DNA from 3 places in the Pseudarthrobacter sp. LMD1-1-1.1 genome. Region 1 is predicted to be linked to each of the others. Evidence: riboswitches for the same ligand, from Rfam matches in the RefSeq annotation. Region 1 holds a riboswitch; each other region holds the start of a gene.
The links. Region 1 has a riboswitch for cyclic di-AMP ahead of MRBLMD1_RS19605 (C40 family peptidase). Riboswitches for the same ligand answer to the same signal wherever they lie in the genome.

Region 1 (3,265 bases):
TGGTGACAGCCTAACGCGTCAGTCAGTACCAGTTCAGGGATACGGAGTGGTTCCAGGCCGCGCACGGGGAACCGTAGCGGTCGCGGATGTAGCCCAGGCCCCATTCGATCTGGGTGCGGTAGCTGGTGAGCCAGTCACCGCCGGCGCTGGCGTACTTCCCCGGGGGCAGGGCCTGCGGAATCCCATAGGCTCCGGAATAGGCATTGGTGGCGGTGGTCAGCCAGTTGGACTCCTTGGTCCACAGCTGGGCCAGGCACAGGAACTGGTCCTGGCCCCACCCGTAGGCGGGCAGGCGTCCGGACGCGTAGCTTTTGGCCCCGGCGGGGTCGTTCACCGCACCGCCGGGAACAGAAGGCACGACGACGGCGGGAGGGCTTGGCGGGGCCGGTGCCGGGTCTTCCGGAGCGGGAGGGCCGGGGTTGCTGACGCCGGGATTGCTGACGGCGCCGGGGGCTGGACCGGGTTGTGCCGGATTGGCCTGGCCAGGGTCGGCAGCGGGTGCGGGCGCCTTTGGCTGCCGGGCTGCCACTGCGGCCGCCCTGGCTGCAGCCTCCGCCTGCCCGCGGGCCTGCTCCTCAGCGGCGGCACGTTTGGCCGCCTGGGCCGCCTCGTAGGCGGCCAGTGCGGCCTGGCCCTGGCGGTACTCACCCTCCATGGCCGCCGTCGTACCTTTCAGGGTGGCGAGCTGGGCGGTCAGCTCGCTGCCGTGCCACTGCTCCTCTGCGACGCGCCGGGCCAGCGAATCCTGGGCGGAACGTGCGGCGTCCAGTTTTGCTTTCGCTTCCCCGGACAGGCGTTCCCGCTCGCTCCTGGCGGCTTTTTCCTGTTCGGTGAGGGCGGTGGCCGTCTTTTCGGCGGCGGCAGCATTGGCGACCAGGGTGGCAGTCTTGTCGCCCACGAGCTTGACCAGGTTGAGCCCCTGGACGCTGTTGGTTTCCAGGGCGTCCAGCGCGACGAAGAATCCTGCATTGGTACCGCCGGTCTTGTAGGACTGGACGGCCAGGGCACCGATGTCCTTCCGGTGCCGGGCCAGCTCCGCGTTGGCACGGGCGGCGTGGGCGGACAGGGTATCCAGGCGGGAGGTGGCTGCCTGCAGCGCGGCGTCTGCGGCGGCGTAGTCGGCGGCCGAGCGCACGGCCATCCCGCCTGCTGCCTCCGAATCCGCCTCAAGGTCCGTCAGGAGTCCATTAATGGTGGCGATTTCTGCGGCTTTTGCCGCTTCGGACGATTTCGCCTCCTGCACGTCCGCCCAGGAGGGATACCCGCCGGGCGGTGGCGGCTCGTCGGCCGCCGCCGGCAGCATGGTGCCTGCGGCCAGGGCAAGGGCCAGGAGGCCTCCCTGCCAAGGGAGCCTCGCGATGGTCACGAACAGGGGCATAGTCCGGAAGCTTACCGCCGGATTCCCGCGCAACGCAGGCTGCTGTTTCCACATTGTTACCGTGCTCAACAGGAAAAGTATCAGCAGAGGTCCGCCCAGGAACGCCCTGGAATGTCCAGACGTTTGCGCAATGCGAGAGAAGAACATCGTATGTTATCCAAATGTGACAATTGCGATGCACCTGGGTTATGGTCGACTGGTGTCCCTCTCAGACGGGACATTCCCGTCAGCATGCCGAGCCCTGCCGCTGATCATGGGATCCAACCGCTCCAGTTGGCAGGGACGGGGGAACCAAGTTTCCACGGCCATATTGTGGCCTAGGGGTTAAGTCGAATGCGCTTCCGCCTACCGCGGAGCCGCTTTCGGCCGGGTATCTCCAGCCCGAACCCGACAGCTCACCCCGCAGGCATGGGAGAGGCGATCAACCGTGTCAAAAAATTCCATTTCAGCCCGTCACCGCGCGACTCCGGCCCGCTCCATTGTGCTCGAGGGCCTCGCCGTAACAGCAAAATCCCAGGCCCGCTCGCTGGGCCGCCCGGCGCTCGCCGTTGCTGCAGCGTCCGGCATTGCCTTCGGAGTCGGCGCCCCGGCCCATGCAGGTGTATCCGGCCCGGACACCACTGAGCAGACCGGCGTCCAGGCCACCTCGGCACCCGCTGCCCCGGCCGCAGCCCCCGCTGCAGCAGCAGGCAACGTCCACACCGTCGTTTCCGGCGACACCCTTGGCGCCATCGCTTCAGCCTACGGCGTCAGCCTCAATGACGTGCTGTCCGCCAACGGCCTGGGACTGTCCTCGATCATCTACCCGGGCGACCAGATCCAGATTCCGGGCGCAGGCTACACCGCAGCCCCGGCGCCGGCCCCTGCAGCAGCACCCGTGCAGGCCGCAGCCGCCACCGCTCCGGCGAACACCGGCATGAACATGTCTTACGCCTCGGCAACCCCCGTGGCATCAACCACCGGCACCGGCACCGGCGCAGCGATCCTCGCCTCGGCCTACGGCCAGCTGGGCGTCAAGCAGGATTGCACCGCCATGGTCGAGAAGGCGCTGCGTTCCGTCGGCAAGTCCGTGGGCGACCTGGCCCCCACCCAGTTCTTCCAGTACGGCACCGTTGTAGGCGCTCCCGCCCCCGGCGACCTGATCATCACCTCCGGCCACGTGGGCGTTTACGCAGGCAACGGCCAGGTTGTCAGCGGCGGCGTCAACGGCTTCGACACGCAGGTGCACTCCATCAGCTGGCTCGGCGGCTACTCCGCTGTGCGCGTAGCCTAGTCTTCGCACTGTCCGGTGCCCTTGGCGGCCCCGGACGAAGCAGGAGGGTGGCAGCCGGGAATACCGGTTGCCACCCTCCTGTCGTTTTGCCCCCGCGGCCCGCTGCGGTCAGGTGCCGCAGAAGGTCATGTAGCTGCCGAAGTCGTCGGGCGCCCCCTGCAGGTAGCGTTCCAGGCCGGGCCGCTCGGTGAAGGGGTCGCTGACCGCCTTCAGCAGTTGCTGCAGTGGAGCCAGGTTTCCGGCGGTGGCAGCGGACAGCGCCTCTTCCACCAGGTGGTTCCGCGGAATGTAGGCCGGGTTCACGCTGTCCATCAGCTCCGGGTCAGGTTGCAGCGCCTGCCACCGGTCCAGCCAGGCATCGAGGGCGGCCAGGTCGAGGACCATGCCGCGCACGGGACGAAGGTCCCCGCGGGCCGCTTTGCCCAGGTTGCGGAAGAACAGGGTGTAGTCCACGGGTCCGTCCTTAAGAAGGTCGAGGACATCATCCACCAGGGCCCCGGCGCCGTTTTCATCGACGCTGTCCAGTCCCAGCTTGGCCGTCATCCCGCGGGTCCATGCCTGGCTGTAGTGGCCCCGGAAACTGCCCAGGACCTCCACTGCCGGGGCCACGGCCT
Region 2 (3,265 bases), on a different contig from region 1:
ACCTTTGACGGGCCGGCGCCGAACCGCCCGTCCTTGGGCAGGAGGTCGGCGGGGATCGTGATGCTGGTGTCGCTCACAGGTGCTCCAATTCGGCGGGGACGAAAACTTTGGTCCGGACGGGCGGGTAAGGGGTGGCCGGCAGCGCTCGGTGGCTGCGCGGCAGGCCTGTTCCATTCTGCCTGAAGGGCAGTGGGTGCGGGAGCCGGAGGGGGCAAAGTCCAGACAATGAGACGGTCCTGTCCAGGCGTGGCTGCGCAGGAGCCAGCTATTCGGACAAAGTCAAAATAGGCTAAGCTAGCCCCGGACTACCTCGCGGGAACAGAGCGGTACGGTGGGACAACGCAAGGTACTGCGCTCGAGGAGCTGAGCTGGATGACGGATCTGATCGACACTACGGAGATGTACCTCAGGACCATCCTGGAGCTTGAGGAAGAAAACATCGTTGCCCTTCGGGCCCGTATCGCCGAGCGTCTGCGCCACTCCGGCCCCACGGTGTCCCAGACCATCGGCAGGATGGAACGCGACGGACTCGTCGTCGTTTCCGGAGACAGGCACCTGGAACTCACGGACACGGGCCGCAAGCGGGCCACCGAGGTCATGCGCAAGCACCGGCTGGCCGAACGACTGCTGGCTGACGTCATCGGTTTGGACTGGGCCTACGTGCACGACGAAGCCTGCCGCTGGGAACACGTCATGAGCGAGCGCGTTGAGCGGCGCATCTACGAGATGCTGGACCACCCCACCGAATCGCCCTACGGCAACCCGATCCCCGGCCTCGCCGCCCTGGGCGGACAGCCGGCCACCGGCTTTGCCGACACGGTCATCAGCCTGGTGGAGGCCATGAAGGGCTACGGCCCCGCCTCTGCCGTGACCATCAGCCGGCTGGCCGAACCCATCCAGGTGGAGCCCGAACTGCTGGCGCAGCTGGACGAAGGCGGGATCCGGCCCGGCGCCGCCGTTGCACTGGAACGCGTGGGAGATTACATCTCCGTGCGGGTGTCCGGAATCGAAGGGGCACTGGAGCTGCCGCCCGAGGTTGCCGCTCATGTTTTCGTCGCCGTCACCCAGCCCTGAGCCGCTCCTCATACCCCAGCGAAGCGCTTCCACGCAAAGATAACGGAATTGTTACCTAGGGTCTTAAGGCCCTATAGTGGAACCAATCGTTGATACTTAAGCGTTACCCGATCCGGAGCCGAGCTCTGCCAGCGGATCGGGTGCATGAGTCGTTACTGGCAGAGGCGGGGGAACCACAATTGGCAGCGGGGGACTGCCTTGGGGTGAAGTCCGTCAGCAGCAAGCCTCTCCAGTGAAGGATTCTTCCGGGAATACCCCTGTGCAGAAGCTTGCCCATGGCGGGCCGGGTCTTTGATCTCTCTGACCCGAATCCGACAGCTAACTCCGCAGGCTTTTCCAGAGAGGAACCCTTCTTGACCATGCAGACCTCCCGGGGCCGCCGCCGCGCGGCAGGCCCCCCTTCGGCACCGCGGGTTGTCGAAGATGTCGCAGCGGAGCGCCCCCGCGATCTGCATCGTGACGCGCGCCGCCGCCGGGGTCCGTTCCGGCAGGTGACGGAGTTTGCCGCCGCCAGCGGCATCGGCCAGAAAGCCGGAATCGCCCTGGCCGCCACCGGTCTGGTGCTGACGGTCACGGTGCCCGCCACCAGCCCCGTCATGGCCACCGATGCCGCCGGCAACGCGCCACTGGCAGCTTCCGCCGTCAGTCCGCAGCCCCAGATTTCCGCTGATATCGGCGCCCAGATCGACTTCAGCCGCTCGGCAGTGGTGACCCAGGCCGACCCCGACGGGAAGCTGAAGCAGCTCCTGAGCGCCCAGTCCGCCGGCTCCGTCACCCGGGCAGCCTCGGCCGGCACCCTGGCCGCACCGCTGGCATCCCTCACCACCGCGTCGCCCTTTGGCTACCGGGTGAGCCCCATCACCGGCGGCTCCGGAGACTTCCACCGCGGCCAGGACTTCGTGGCGCAGTGCGGAACGTCCGTCCTGGCGGCCGCAACCGGCACCGTGACCTTCGCAGGCTGGCACCAGTACGGCGGTGGGAACCGGGTGGTCATCGATCACGGCAATGGGCTGGAGACCACCTACAACCACCTGTCGTCGTTCAACGTCAAGGTCGGACAGACCGTCTCCCGCGGCGAGGTCGTGGCGCTCAGCGGCACCACGGGCGCCTCCACCGGCTGCCACCTGCACTTTGAGGTCCAGGTCAACGGCGAAGTGGTCGATCCCATGGGCTGGCTGTAACCGAATGAGTGTGCACTCTCAGATCGCAGTGACCTGCCGTGACCTGAATGTGACATTGAAACAAAACTGCTGTACCGTCTAACTCGCGTCAACTTTTCCGAAGTTGACGCTCTTGAGTGGATTGCCTAACTCTGCCACCGCTCAAGGTCCGTTCGCATTTCATCGTCTGGCAGGGGCGGGGGAACCAATTTTGGCCTTCATTTCCTGAAGGCCTTGGGGTTAAGTCATGAGCTTCCCAGGAAGCAGAGTGGCCGGGTGACTCCCATCCGAATCCGACAGCTCACCTCGCAGGCATTGGGAGAGGCTACCTTCGTGTCTTCACGCCATCATTCTGCGCGCCACCGTGCGCAAACGGTTCGCACCAACCCCCTGGACGCCGTGTCCAAGGCCGTCAGTGCAAATGCCGGGACCGTAGGCCGCCAGGCTGCCGTTGTGGCAGCCGCATCGGGCCTTATCCTGAGCATGGGCCTGCCCGCCACCGCAGCTGACACCACCGCCGGTGTCTCCGCATCCACCGAGTCCGGTTCGGCCCAAACGGCCCTCGCCGTCACCGCCGCCCCCACGGCTACGGTTTCCTTCGAGCGTCCCGCCGTCAAGACCACCGCAGCTCCAAAGGTGGAAGCGGTGCGTCCCCAGTCCACCGCACCGGCCGTGCGCGACGCCGCTGCCACTGCAGGCCAGGACGCTGCCCCTGCCGCCAAGGCTGCCGAGACTGTCTCCGCCGCAACCTCCGGTATTGCAGCAATCGCCTACACCGGCATTGGCCACTCCTACGTCTGGGGCGGCACCAGCCCCGTCACCGGCTGGGACTGCTCCGGGTTCGTCCAGTGGGTCTACGCCCAGGCCGGCATCAGCATCCCCCGCACCAACGCGTGGAACATCATGACCCCCACCTCCACCCCGCAGCCGGGCGACCTTGTGGTCCAGAACGGTGGCGCGCACGTGGGCATCTACGTCGGCAACGGCATGATGGTCAGCGCACTCAACCCTTCCCAGGGCACGCTGCTCCA
Region 3 (3,265 bases), on a different contig from region 1:
CAAGCTGGTCCCCACCGCCGAGGTTGGCTTCCTGGGCATGGCCCGGGACGAGGAGACGCTGGACATCATCACCTACGCGGAGCGCCTGCCGGAGGACCTGACCGGCCGCCAGGTATTCGTCCTGGACCCCATGCTGGCCACCGGCGGCACTCTGCGCGAGGCCATCAAGTTCCTCTTCAAGCGGGGCGCGTCCGACGTCACCTGCATCTGCCTGCTGGCTGCCCCGGAGGGCCTGGCCAAGCTGGAGGAGGAACTGGGCGACGCAAACGTGCACATCGTCCTGGCCTCCATCGACGAGAAGCTCAATGAGAAGTCCTACATCGTTCCCGGCCTGGGTGATGCAGGCGACCGCCTGTACGGCATCGCAGGGTAGCCTTCCCCCTTTTCCGGCAGGATCACCGCCGCTAGCCTGTGCGGATGGACTGGAAACTCGAACTTGTCTTTGTCCCCGTGTCCGACGTCGACCGCGCCAAGGATTTCTACGTCAACAGGGTGGGCTTCAACGCCGACTATGACGAGCGGCCTTCGGACGACATCCGCTTTGTGCAGCTGACGCCGCCCGGATCCGCCTGCTCCATCTGTTTGGGGGAGGGGCTGGTGGACGCACCTCCGGGCACGGGGTCAAACCTGCAGCTGGTGGTGGACGACATCCAGGCCGCACGCGACCACCTGAAGAACAACGGAGTGGACGTCAGTGATATCGAAGTGCTGCCGTGGGGCCACTTCGTGTACTTCGCCGATCCGGACGGCAACAAGTGGTCCGTCCAGTACATCCCGTGGCGGAACGCCGGGCCGGACGCAACCGAAAGCACCGCAATCACAGGCTCCGCAACCCCAACCACCGCGACCCTAACGTCCGCACCATAGGCCACTGCAGCTCAACCCGGGGTTAAGACAGCCTGGGGTTAAAACACCACTGCCCGCATCCGTTTGGATGCGGGCAGTGGTGATGCTGCAATTCCCTGCTGTGCCCCTGCCCAAGGCGTACGACGGCGGGGAGCCGGGACGCGCCGTCGGCCGCGGTCAATGCAGGGCAGGCTCCGCGGAGGGTGGTCCTTCGACGCGCAGCCGCAGGGGAGCGGTGCCTAGTACCAGTTGTGCGCCAAATGGAAGTTCAGTGCGCCGCAGGGGGACTGGTAGCTCTTCTTGATGTAATCCAAGCCCCAGTTGATCTGGGTGCGGTAGTTGGTGAGGTAGTCCGCGCCGGAGCTGGCCATCTTCTCCGCGGGCAGGGACTGGACGATGCCGTACGCGCCACTGCTGGGATTGGTGGCCGTGGTGGTCCAGTCCGATTCCTTGGTCCACAGGGTCTGCAGGCACTGCATCTGGTCCGGTCCCCAGCCGAAAGTTGCCAGCTGGCCGGCGGCGTAAGCCTGGGCGCCGGCGGGGTCGTTGACCGCGACGGCGGGTGCCGGCTCAGGAGCCGGGGCGGGCTCGGGTGCAGGTGCCGGTGCAGGCGCTGGCGCGGCCGGCGCGGGGGCGGCGGGTGCCGGGGCCGCGGGAGCGGGCTCCGCCGCCTGCGGCGCCACTGCGATTGCGGCGGGAGCGGGGCTCTCCACCGGGTTGGAGCGGATCTCGCTCTTCTCGATGCTCATCTGGGCATCGGACGCTGCCTGGGTTGCCTGGGTCGATGACACCGGGGCCATGCTGCTGGTGGCCTGGCCGGCTGCGCCGACCCCAACCAGAACCGCGCAGGATACTGCGAGGATTCCGGCCCTGCGGCCGAGGGTTTTTTTCTTTGCCTGCTGCGTGGCCTTATGTTTAGCCTTGGCATGCAGGCGTGCTTCTGCCGTGTTTTTGGACATGATTGATCGCCTCTCACACCTGCGGAGTTAGCTGTCGGGTTCGGATGAGGGCATCCGGCCGTACGGAAAAATCACGTACTGGCTTAACCCCAAGGGCATTCATTGCCCGGGACGGTGGGTCCCCCGCCTCTGCCGTTGCTCAATCGGAAATCCGGGGAAGCGGCAGAGCTTGGCGTCAACCCGGGATATGCGGCCCGAACGGGGACCGCACCCAATCGACGGTACAGGAAGATTAAGTGAAAGTCACATTTAGGTAACGGAAGTCACGGCTGGCAGCGCGTCGGGTTGTGTGACTGCGGAGGGAGTATCTCCGTAATGGACTGCCCGGGCCCCGGGCACCCTTCACCCCGGGCACTCGCGTGCCAGAGCATCATTCGGCCGGGTCCCCGGGGCGTCCTCCGCTAGTGGCCGGTCAGTTCGTAGACCGTAGTGCCGCCAACGATCTGCGACGTGAAATTGGCTGCCACCCACTCCGCGATCCGGGTGGCAGCGTCCGAACCGGTGGTGGAGCGCATGGCTCCGCCACCGATAAAGTAATGGATCTCTCCCCGGGCTACCAGGTCCTGGAACTGCGCCAACGTGGGGGAGGGGTCGGTGCCGTTGAAGCCGCCCACCGCCATGACCGGCAGTTCCGTTGCCAGTTGGTAACCCGCGGCGTTGTTGGAGCCCACCACGGCCGCGGCCCAGGTGTAGCTTGAGGCGCTGCTCTTGAGCGCGGCGACCAGGTCAGCCGACGGCGTGGGCGCACCCAGGAGGCCACCCACGCCACCCCCGCGGCCACCCGCGAAGCCCGTGCCGCCCTGGGCGTTCGGCTGCCGGAAGCCCTGCCCCGTATTGCCTTGTGCCGTACTGCCCGGGTTTGTGTTGCTTTGCCCCGCAATACTTGAACCGCCGGTGCTGTTCGGGCCGGACCCGTTCCGGCTGTTCCGGACGCCGGCGGGAGCACCGCCCGGCCCAGCGCCGAAGCCGGCCGTGGGGCCGGCACTGACGATTGCCCCGCTGTGCGCTGTGGACGCCGTGGAGATGGAGTAGGCCAGCGGTCCGGCGAGCGACGCCGTGATGGCCAGGGCCGCCGTCGCCCGCTGCACCGAACGCATGCCCAGGAACTTGCTGAAGCCCGCTCCTGCTGCCCCGGCCAGCCCGCCTGCAAGGACCACCCAGCGCAGCCAGGGGCCGTAGGCCGAGGTGGTGCCGAGCAGGGAGAACGCCGTCAGGGCTGCCGCGGCCACTGCGGCCGCGAGCACGATTGCGGCGGCCGCCTGCTGCCTGTGCTGCCACAGCAGGACTGCGCCCAGGCCGGTCAGCCCGGCGATGCCCGGCGCCAGCGCCACGGCGTAGTAGGGGTGGATGATGCCCGCCATGAAGCTGAACACCAGGCCGGTCACCAGCACCCAGGAGCCCCAGACCAGCACGGACGCGCGCACCGGATCCGTCCGCGGTGCCCGCCGGCCGACCCACAG

Region 2: linked by a shared signal. The riboswitch ahead of MRBLMD1_RS21345 (M23 family metallopeptidase) and the one ahead of MRBLMD1_RS19605 (C40 family peptidase) in region 1 are both predicted to bind cyclic di-AMP.
Region 3: linked by a shared signal. The riboswitch ahead of MRBLMD1_RS10185 (hypothetical protein) and the one ahead of MRBLMD1_RS19605 (C40 family peptidase) in region 1 are both predicted to bind cyclic di-AMP.

What each region holds. Positions count from the first base shown of each region.
Region 1 covers NZ_JBEGHP010000025.1:189,400-192,664, reverse strand. Annotated here, with positions in the region: gene MRBLMD1_RS19615 (TraR/DksA family transcriptional regulator) at 1-1, opposite strand, end outside; gene MRBLMD1_RS19610 (coiled-coil domain-containing protein) at 23-1,378, opposite strand; cyclic di-AMP (ydaO/yuaA leader) riboswitch at 1,631-1,802, shown strand; gene MRBLMD1_RS19605 (C40 family peptidase) at 1,806-2,651, shown strand; gene MRBLMD1_RS19600 (protein adenylyltransferase SelO) at 2,760-3,265, opposite strand, start outside.
Region 2 covers NZ_JBEGHP010000027.1:62,437-65,701, forward strand. Annotated here, with positions in the region: gene serC (phosphoserine transaminase) at 1-77, opposite strand, end outside; gene MRBLMD1_RS21340 (metal-dependent transcriptional regulator) at 373-1,074, shown strand; cyclic di-AMP (ydaO/yuaA leader) riboswitch at 1,212-1,423, shown strand; gene MRBLMD1_RS21345 (M23 family metallopeptidase) at 1,434-2,255, shown strand; cyclic di-AMP (ydaO/yuaA leader) riboswitch at 2,384-2,563, shown strand; gene MRBLMD1_RS21350 (C40 family peptidase) at 2,634-3,265, shown strand, end outside.
Region 3 covers NZ_JBEGHP010000012.1:973,909-977,173, forward strand. Annotated here, with positions in the region: gene upp (uracil phosphoribosyltransferase) at 1-373, shown strand, start outside; gene MRBLMD1_RS10180 (glyoxalase superfamily protein) at 418-867, shown strand; gene MRBLMD1_RS10185 (hypothetical protein) at 1,086-1,805, opposite strand; cyclic di-AMP (ydaO/yuaA leader) riboswitch at 1,811-1,972, opposite strand; gene MRBLMD1_RS10190 (ArnT family glycosyltransferase) at 2,207-3,265, opposite strand, start outside.